DNA from 4 places in the Paenibacillus sp. CFBP 13594 genome. Region 4 is predicted to be linked to each of the others. Evidence: riboswitches for the same ligand, from Rfam matches in the RefSeq annotation. Region 4 holds a riboswitch; each other region holds the start of a gene.
What was found. A riboswitch is a leader RNA that binds a small molecule or an ion and turns the genes downstream of it on or off. The one in region 4 is predicted to bind cyclic di-AMP.

Region 1 (2,204 bases), on a different contig from region 4:
TTTCAGAAATTTAACAATCGTTACACTCTCTCCAGCTGTCAGCGATGGCACTTCGTAGATTCTTGCGCTCGCTGGTTTAAGGGAACTGGAATCATGTTGTTGTCCCCAAGCTGTCAGCTTACCACCTGAAACGACCTGTGTATTCAAAATCGCCTCCACACCTTTGGCAACTGAATTTTTACTACGGTTAGCAAGTGTGCTGTCTATAAACGAGAAATCACCTTTGCGTGCTGCTACTTCATCCAGCATGATCATTACGTTAATCATGGCATCATCATTGTAAGTGATATGCTTGTGATATCCGGAGCTTTGGTAAACTTGTGGCCATCCGCCGTTTGAATACTGCATGTTGATCAAAAAGTTAATCCCTTTGATTGCAGCTGTGGAGTATCGGGGATCATTCGTCTTTTTAAATTCCTTCGCCAATCTTCTAATTTCTGAGTATGTAGCCTTGTTGTCTATCGTGGACTTCGCCCACTCTCCACTTGTCTGTTTATAATCTTTTCTCCAACCTCCATCCGGGAGCTGGTTCTTCAAAATATCAGAAATACTCGCTGTAGTACCTGAAGCATCCGCAGCAGATACCGTCCCTACAGGGAGAACTGCCATTCCAACTGCTGAGAACACCATCGTACATGCCAGGACAAAAGTAATTATTTTCTTTGCTTTCAAATGTAACACTCTCCTATGTTCGTTTTTATAAATCTTCCACTTCTACTTTACTTATGAAACGCGTAATTATCGCATAATAAAATCAATTTTAATCCAATATGTGGATTGGATAATCAGATAATATGCAAAAAATCGATTTTTGTCAATATATGCAACTTAATGAATATAATCTCTCTAATTCTACATAACGGGATAGTTCTTTTAACTCATGACAAACCTATTTATTTATCCAAATTCGTCTTAAACGAACCAATAATGACGTTTTTGTCATGAATGGTACCCAAACTTGATCCCTTCTTTCATATAAAAACCTTAATTCCGCTAACATTGAGGTATTACGAAGGGTTTTAAATGGGTTTGACAATTACGCATTTATGCAATATAGTTTCAAATAGTTACAAAAACTTAATTATTCATTGCCGAGTTTCATGTTTGAAAACGGGGGAACCAATTTGGGTGAATTATTCTTATACATAGGAAATATAGGGAACCTTCTACCGAACCCTTAGCTAACTCCGTAGGCATCGAAGGGAGAACATTGATTTTGAAAAAACTGATTATCTCCATTTTTGGAGCAGCTGTATTATTTACATCCGGGGCAACAAGCACAGAGGCAAGCAGTATCAACTCCGTAGTGAACAACATGACAGGTATTCCTTACAAATGGGGTGGCACGACTGTAGCCGGCTTCGACTGTTCTGGTTTTATGAGATATCTTTTCAACAAATACAGCATTGAATTGCCACGTACTTCTCAGCAGCAAGCCAAAGCAGGTACGCCAGTATCCAAGAGCAATGTTCGGACAGGTGATCTGGTGTTCTTTAATACAACAGGCAAAGGCATTTCACATACAGGTGTATATATCGGCGGCGGACAATTCGCTCATGCCTCCAGCAGTAAAGGTGTAAGCATCACGAAGTTATCGAATCCATACTTCAATGATCGTTACGTAACAGCACGTCGGGTAACTGGACAGTTTATGTATGATAAAATGTTAGGTAAAATGTAATTCACATACAAAAAGGCATCGGTTATTAACCGGATGCCTTTTTTGTACTTAGAAAAATGTATGTTGCATCGCTTACTAATTCAGCGCCTTCTGCACTCGCATCGCACCCTGAGAGAGGGCATGTCCTCCTCCAACAGCTCCGGCCACCGCAACGGTCTCCATAATCTCCTGATCTGTTGCTCCCTTGGCACGGGCTTCTTCTACATGGTAGAAGGTACATACCTCATTGTTGGCGAATAATCCAATCCCAAGCGCAATTAGCTGTTTTGTCTTGGCATCAATCACGCCAGGTTGGAAACATTCTCCGGTAAACTCATGATACGACTTCACCACACCTGGCAGTACATCGCTTAATGCTCCAATCTGATCCTTGTAGGCATGAACTTTATCATTCATCAATGTCATGGCTTGTAGCACACCCTCTCGGCTTATAGTTACAGATCTTCCTCACTGTACCTATCTTCTCTCCCGAGTGAGCCAATTATGCCAAGATATCATGGTAATTCCAAACATTTAAACGCTC
Region 2 (2,204 bases), on a different contig from region 4:
CTTCTCTGCCAAACGGCGGGGGAGACTGAATTCAGACTCCTCCGCCGCATATTCCGCATGAATCATTCATGCAACTATTTTATAGCATTCCCATTTCAAAGTAAAACGATTTTAGTTCGCTTCCGGCTTCACCGGACCGATCACGTAGACCGTCTTGCCTTTCTTGCGTCCAAAATTCAGGGCATGCTTCACACTGTCATAATACACATCAATTTTGTTCCCTTTAATCGCACCGCCTGTGTCTTCCGCACGACGGAATCCCAGACCTTCGATATATACCCACCAGCCAATTGGAATGACTTTGGGATCAACCGCAATGGTGCGCCCTTCCGTTACACGAGTACCGGAAGCTGTTTTAGTTCCAATGCCAGGCTCTTCAGAAGAGTAGGCAGTCATGGATACATTTTTAAGTACTTTGGAGTATTTAAAAGAAGTCCCGGATACGGTAATCACTTTGCTGCCCGAGGCAGATGTTTTCTTCGAGTTCGTTGTTGTAGCCTTTTTGGTTGTTGAAGTTTGAGCCGATACGGTCTGAATCTCAGGTTCTTTCACGACCGGTTTTGCTTTGGTGCCGACAGCGATCACTTTATCTACACGATTATTCGCGACAGATTTGCGGACCATTTTTTTGGAGACCAATTCTCCATCCTGAAATACCTTTTCGATATGCTGCACAAGTTTGCCTTCTTTGCCGTTCACAACGACACGGTTATCCCCTTTGTACAAGCTAGGGTCAGCCGTTTTAATGACTTTGTAAGCGATCGGTTGCTCTACTTCGACTGTACGCTTTGTTACGCGCACTACACGGATCTTCATCTCCGCTTTGATCGCAGTTCCAAGCGCCGGATACACTTTATCATTACTTTCAACTTGAATACCTGATTTTTGAATTGCATCTTCTACCGATGAATCCGTTGTATACAGAGTCTTGGTGTCTCCGTCTGCCGTAATGTTAACTGGAACGGCCCGCTCAATAACAATTCGGTCTCCATCTGTAATTGCCCCGTTCATGGACATGGATACCTTATCGTGAGGGCTGACTGTGATCGACTGCTCCTCCAGCATTTCCTGAAGCATTCCTGTACGAGTCTCTACCACCTGAGCTTTGCCATCAATAACCAGTGAAATTTGTTTCCCGGCCTGACCGTAAACGACTAACAAGATCATGATTGTAAGCGCAATTGAGAAAATCGCGATCAATGCCATTTGACGCATGTTCTCATGCTTCCACCGCAACGCGAAAGACTTACTGGATGATCGTGACTCATGGGTCTCTTCTGGTTGGAATGTGCCCACTTCTCCGTCCTCCTTCATAGCCTCGCCGTCTAAAGTAATGCATGATGTCTTTGACGTGACTATACCAAATTTTCTACAGAACACAGATTGGACCAACATAATCCGGTTCTGCACCATGAATCAATCTTCGCAACATGATGTCATCCTCCTGAATACCTACCGTATGATGACAATATTTCTTTTATTCAAAAACAAAAAAGCCAAAGAAAGAGTGTAAGAGGAACTCTTTCGTGGCTTCCGAATGATTTTGAATATCGGAAATTCATGCACGAGGTTGCCTCTCTTTTTCCGCTTGCGAGGTTAGCTGTCGGGTTCGGGCGAAAGAGAGCCGCCCTATCTTGGGTCACCCGCTCATGGCGGACGCCCTTGAATTCACCCCGAGACCCAAAGAAGAAATCAAATACGGCTTCGCAGATCCCTTCGCTGCTTTTGGGTCAGCGAACGTTGCGCATCGGCCAAATACACCGATGTTTAAGCCCTATTGGTTCCCCCGCTCTCCGTTAACGGAGACTCAGCGAGACTGATTCATGAAAGTAATGTTGTTTCATCGGAAAGTGTCCCTTTGTTCATCCCCCGAACATCTGTCCAATTTTCCGCACAACAATTCACTGAAAAGATGATATCCTGTTTTGATGCATGTTGTAAAGCGTTGATCAAGTACGTTTTTCTGAATATTTGGTTAAAATATTGTAATATTCTTGATTTATTTGGATCAAAGAGCAAATTACCTCCGCTTACCTGCCTTTTTCGCCTCATTTGCTCGTTTTTTTAACGAATTCCAAATCGTTCCATGGCATTTTTGGTTGTTATTGCAGCAATTTCCTCCACCGAAATGCCTTTAATTTCCGCAGCTGCCTCTGCAACCAGACGTACATGCGCTGTCTCATTTCGCTTTCCACGATAAGGGT
Region 3 (2,204 bases), on a different contig from region 4:
CGGATTTCGGCGAATGGCTTCCTGTACAATGGCCGTGACAAAAGCTGTCCCTTGACCCTGACCACACAGCTCTGGATGCATGCCGAGGCCAATCCGGGTTACCCCTTGAAGTGGGAAGTATTGAGCAAATCCACATATACGATCGTTCTGATCCAGGACGATTGCATATTGCTCCTGTCGCAGCTGTGCATCTCCGAATTCCACTTCCAGAGCTTTCATCTGCTCCCAGGGGAGCCAGCTGTAGATATTGTAAGGCGGATCATACTGCCAACTGCAGATGAGCTCCGCATGTTCTTCTCGCATGGGTACAACGTGAAACGTCACAGGGGCTTCCTTCATACACTTGCATGCTCCTTTCCTTGAAACAGAACTCTTTGTCCACTCTACAAAAGTGATGTTCTTTTAGCAAGTCTTCCTTCCCCAGAAAAAAAATGAAACAAAAGTTCCGGTAATTTCGTTTATATTATAACGGGATGGGTAAAAACATCATAAGGGCACGGACGAACGAACGCAAAATGAACCTGTTGATGTCGCAGGATATACCCAGAGTATACCTTGCAACATGAATAAGGATTGAAGCACAAAAAAACCGCCGGATACATTCCTGCGGAGAATGTACCGGGCGGTTCTGTTATGCTTCTTGCTTCGTTCCAGTATGGTTAATGGTTACAGCATTATGTTGCTCAGCTTGTCCCTAGTCAAGGGCCAGTGATTCATATGCGTCCGTGCTCATAATCCGTTTCGCGCCAACATAACGATTGGCCCAATAGTTTTCACTCAATGCACTGATCGTAACGCCTTTGGAAGAAGAGGAGTGTGCAAACTTTCCATCCCCTACAAAGATTCCTACATGGGATACGCCTTTACCTGTTGTATTAAAGAACACCAGATCGCCAGCTCTCATTTCCATGCGGGATACAGAATCGCCCATGTCGAATTGGGAACTGGATTGGCGTGCCAAATCAATACCCAACTTGTCGAATACATACCGTGTAAATCCGGAGCAGTCAAAGCCGTTAAGCGTTGTTCCCCCACTTTTGTATGTAGTTCCCATTGCTGAATCAATTACTGTGTCCATCTTTGAATCTGCGAATGCGCTACCTGCACCAAGCGATAAAGCGAATGTGATGCTAAGTACAGCTGCGGTTAATTTCTTCTTGAACAAGAGATATTCCCCTTCCAATGCCTGCGAGGTTAGCTTAAGGATTCGGTTGAAGGTCCCCTATGATCCCTCTGTAGCAAGATCAATTCACCCATAACTGGTTCCCCCGCTTCCCAGGTGCCAGGAATTTGGCTGTGCTAGTTATGCACCTGCGAAATCAAGAAATGACGATTTAATTTTAAGTAGTTACAAATATGAATGTAAAGATTACAAAGTTGTTACTAAAAACTCACTGCGATTATTGTAACAGAGGAGTACGGCTTTGGCAACGTTTAGCAACAAATTTAGCAAAAAAAACCTCGACCTTTGACGGGGAAAGGTTGAGGTTTGCCTATTTATAAGTACATATTAGGCCATGAGTTTAACTTGTGATGGTAACAATTTTTAATCTATCTGCTCTCACCTTTGGATATTTTGGACTGCCATAATCGGAAATGGCTGCATATTTTCCACAGACTCAATAGACATCTGGCAAGTGGATACGTCTGTTGTAGTATAAGTCCGGTAAGTCCCGTTAATAACCATGAGGCTGAAGTGAATGCCCCAAAGACGAGCAGGTGTACTCCGCCCAGCAGGAGTGCAATGCCGATTACAGCGATGAGATGACGCAGTGCAATCCAGAGTGCTTTGAGGGTACCGTGAGCCCCGCCTTCTCCTTCTGGTGCCGAAACACCGAACTGCATGTAGAGTATGGCATGGTGGATGATCCAGCCATATACAATCCAGGCAGCAACATAAGGTATACCAGGCAAAAGTAATTGAAGGGAATGAAAACCTTCCATGAGAATAGAGTAGAGCTTCGGTATGAGCCAGTAGGCGGGCAGAAGGATCAATAATGTACGTACGGTGTGTAGCAGCAGCATCGGTTTCCACAGATTTTTGATTCCGCGGACAAAGGGGATGCGCTCTTCTGTAGAATTAAAGTGCTGAAGTGAGTAGAGCAGTCCTGCCTGAATGAGGGGGCTGATCAACATGCGAACCAGCAGCATGCCCCCGAGAATCCATAGATAACGATGAACCTCCGGATGGGTAGACAGGTTAA
Region 4 (2,204 bases):
CATGGTGTTCCAGCACTTCAACCTGTTCCCACACAAAACGGTAGAGCAAAATATCACGATCGCTCCGATTAAAGTGAAGAAACAATCTACTCTGGAAGCGGAGAAGATTGCTGCTGATTTGCTTAATACCGTGGGCTTGTATGATAAAAAAGATACATTCCCGAATCAGCTGTCCGGTGGACAGAAGCAGCGGATCGCCATTGCTAGAGCATTGGCCATGCAGCCTCATGTCATGCTGTTTGACGAGCCTACGTCGGCATTGGACCCCGAGATGGTCGGTGAGGTACTGGATGTCATGAAACGTCTTGCAGAAGGCGGGATGACGATGGTCATCGTAACCCATGAGATGGGTTTTGCACGTGAAGTGGGAGACCGGATCCTGTTCATGGATGGCGGGGTTATTGTGGAAGAGGGAACACCTGATGAGGTGTTTGGAGCACCGAAAAATTCACGTACACGTGATTTTCTTGCGAAAGTACTCTAAATGAAGTGATTAAATAGCGTTACTGACCTCGAGTCGGTGACGCTATTTTTTGTTTGAAAATAATCAAATATAGGATTCGGAAAAGTAACTATTCTGTTACCAAATATATAGGGGACATCTCGCCCAACAGTTTTAGAGTATTCAGTATTCTTACACGTGCTTACACATGTTAAAACCATTTGGTAAGAATTACTACAAGTTCAGGTTACAAAATTGTGATATATTGAACTCTGCCGAAACTTCCGGACAGGGAGTGCGGGGGATGTAACGATGCAGATTGTGCAGGGGGAAGATCTACAGCACACTGCTTGGGGTGAATTAGGGGTACATATCGTTTCAAATGTAATGATGAACCTATAGGATGGGCTCCTCATCCGAATCCGACAACTAACTTCGCAGGCACAATGAGGGAGGAAGACCATGATTAACAAGAAACGTATAGCCAAAACAGCAGTAGCATTAATGACAACAGCAATGCTCATTCAAGCCGTTCCGGCTCACGCCGATTCAGTTCATGTGGCCAAAGAGGGGGATACCTTCTACACCTTATCGAAACAATACGGAGTAGCAATTAACACGTTAGTTAAAGCAAACAACGACATTTCGCCTTACAACATTTATGGTGGTTTGAAAATTACGATTCCCGGTAAGTCAAACAATGTAGCAGCCGCTGCGGCAGCGGAGAGCAAGACCCAAGCGAAGACTGTTACTACAGCGAGCTTGGACGTTAACGCAGATAACAAAGTTGTTCAAGCCTGGGGTAAAACATTCGATTACAGCAAAGCTGTGAACGTAAAAGCAACGGCATACTCTGCAGATCCGTCTGAAAATGGAGGCTGGGGTGCAGTCGATTATTTCGGAAATGATCTTGAACTGGGCACGATTGCAGTTGATCCAAGTGTAATTCCACTCGGAACCAAAGTACTGGTAACTGGTCATAGCCATCCAGGATTGCCAAAACAGGCTTTTGTAGCCACAGCGCGAGATGTGGGCGGTGCAATCAAAGGTCACCGGATTGATATCTTTATCCCGGGTAGCAAACAGTCTGTAAGCTCATTTGGTTTTCAGGATATTGAGCTGTACATTCTGAAGTAGAGAGAAAATAACATTTAAAATGAATTCAAACAGGGTGTCTGCCAGTCGCTAATTCGCGATTGAACAGCACCCTTTTAATATTCTCATTATTTGGTATCACGGTCATCCTAATCTTTGGCCTTTGGCAATCCCAACATTTCGTCCAAGGTGACCAGTTCATATCCCCGATTACGCAATTCTTCAATGATTTCAGGCAAAGCCTCAACCGTGCCGTTCAGGTTTGATCCTACACCGCCTCCAGCATGTTGCAAAACGATGGAGCCGGGTTTTACAGCAGAAAGAATATTATCTTTCACCTGTTCCTTTGAAAGGCCTTTCCAGTCCAGGGAGTCTACGTTCCAGTTCACAATGCTATAGTGTTGTTTGGCAGCCCATCTCAGCTGTTCTTCATTAATGTCTCCATAAGGCGGCCGAATCATCTTGGGCGTATATCCCGCCAAACGTCGAATAATATCCCCGGTATGTAAAATTTGTTTGCGAAAGGCATTCATCGACAGCTTACTGAATTCAGGATGATTGTAGCTGTGATTACCAACCATATGCCCTTCCTTGATGATGCGTTTCACAAGATCCGGATGTTTCTCAGCACGACTACCCACGATGAAGAATGTAGCTCTGACATTGT

Region 1: another riboswitch for cyclic di-AMP. It lies ahead of IFU39_RS10160 (C40 family peptidase); the one in region 4 lies ahead of IFU39_RS02480 (3D domain-containing protein).
Region 2: another riboswitch for cyclic di-AMP. It lies ahead of IFU39_RS30825 (3D domain-containing protein); the one in region 4 lies ahead of IFU39_RS02480 (3D domain-containing protein).
Region 3: another riboswitch for cyclic di-AMP. It lies ahead of IFU39_RS31585 (C40 family peptidase); the one in region 4 lies ahead of IFU39_RS02480 (3D domain-containing protein).

Annotation. Positions count from the first base shown of each region.
Region 1 covers NZ_JACYVQ010000002.1:614,789-616,992, forward strand. Annotated here, with positions in the region: gene pelA (pectate lyase) at 1-672, opposite strand, end outside; cyclic di-AMP (ydaO/yuaA leader) riboswitch at 1,080-1,211, shown strand; gene IFU39_RS10160 (C40 family peptidase) at 1,217-1,681, shown strand; gene IFU39_RS10165 (carboxymuconolactone decarboxylase family protein) at 1,757-2,086, opposite strand.
Region 2 covers NZ_JACYVQ010000017.1:15,241-17,444, reverse strand. Annotated here, with positions in the region: gene IFU39_RS30825 (3D domain-containing protein) at 112-1,296, opposite strand; cyclic di-AMP (ydaO/yuaA leader) riboswitch at 1,570-1,823, opposite strand; gene IFU39_RS30820 (TatD family hydrolase) at 2,065-2,204, opposite strand, start outside.
Region 3 covers NZ_JACYVQ010000019.1:18,213-20,416, forward strand. Annotated here, with positions in the region: gene IFU39_RS31580 (GNAT family N-acetyltransferase) at 1-339, opposite strand, end outside; gene IFU39_RS31585 (C40 family peptidase) at 695-1,165, opposite strand; cyclic di-AMP (ydaO/yuaA leader) riboswitch at 1,169-1,306, opposite strand; gene IFU39_RS31590 (hypothetical protein) at 1,552-2,204, opposite strand, start outside.
Region 4 covers NZ_JACYVQ010000001.1:518,558-520,761, forward strand. Annotated here, with positions in the region: gene IFU39_RS02475 (amino acid ABC transporter ATP-binding protein) at 1-484, shown strand, start outside; cyclic di-AMP (ydaO/yuaA leader) riboswitch at 706-902, shown strand; gene IFU39_RS02480 (3D domain-containing protein) at 905-1,579, shown strand; gene IFU39_RS02485 (polysaccharide deacetylase family protein) at 1,687-2,204, opposite strand, start outside.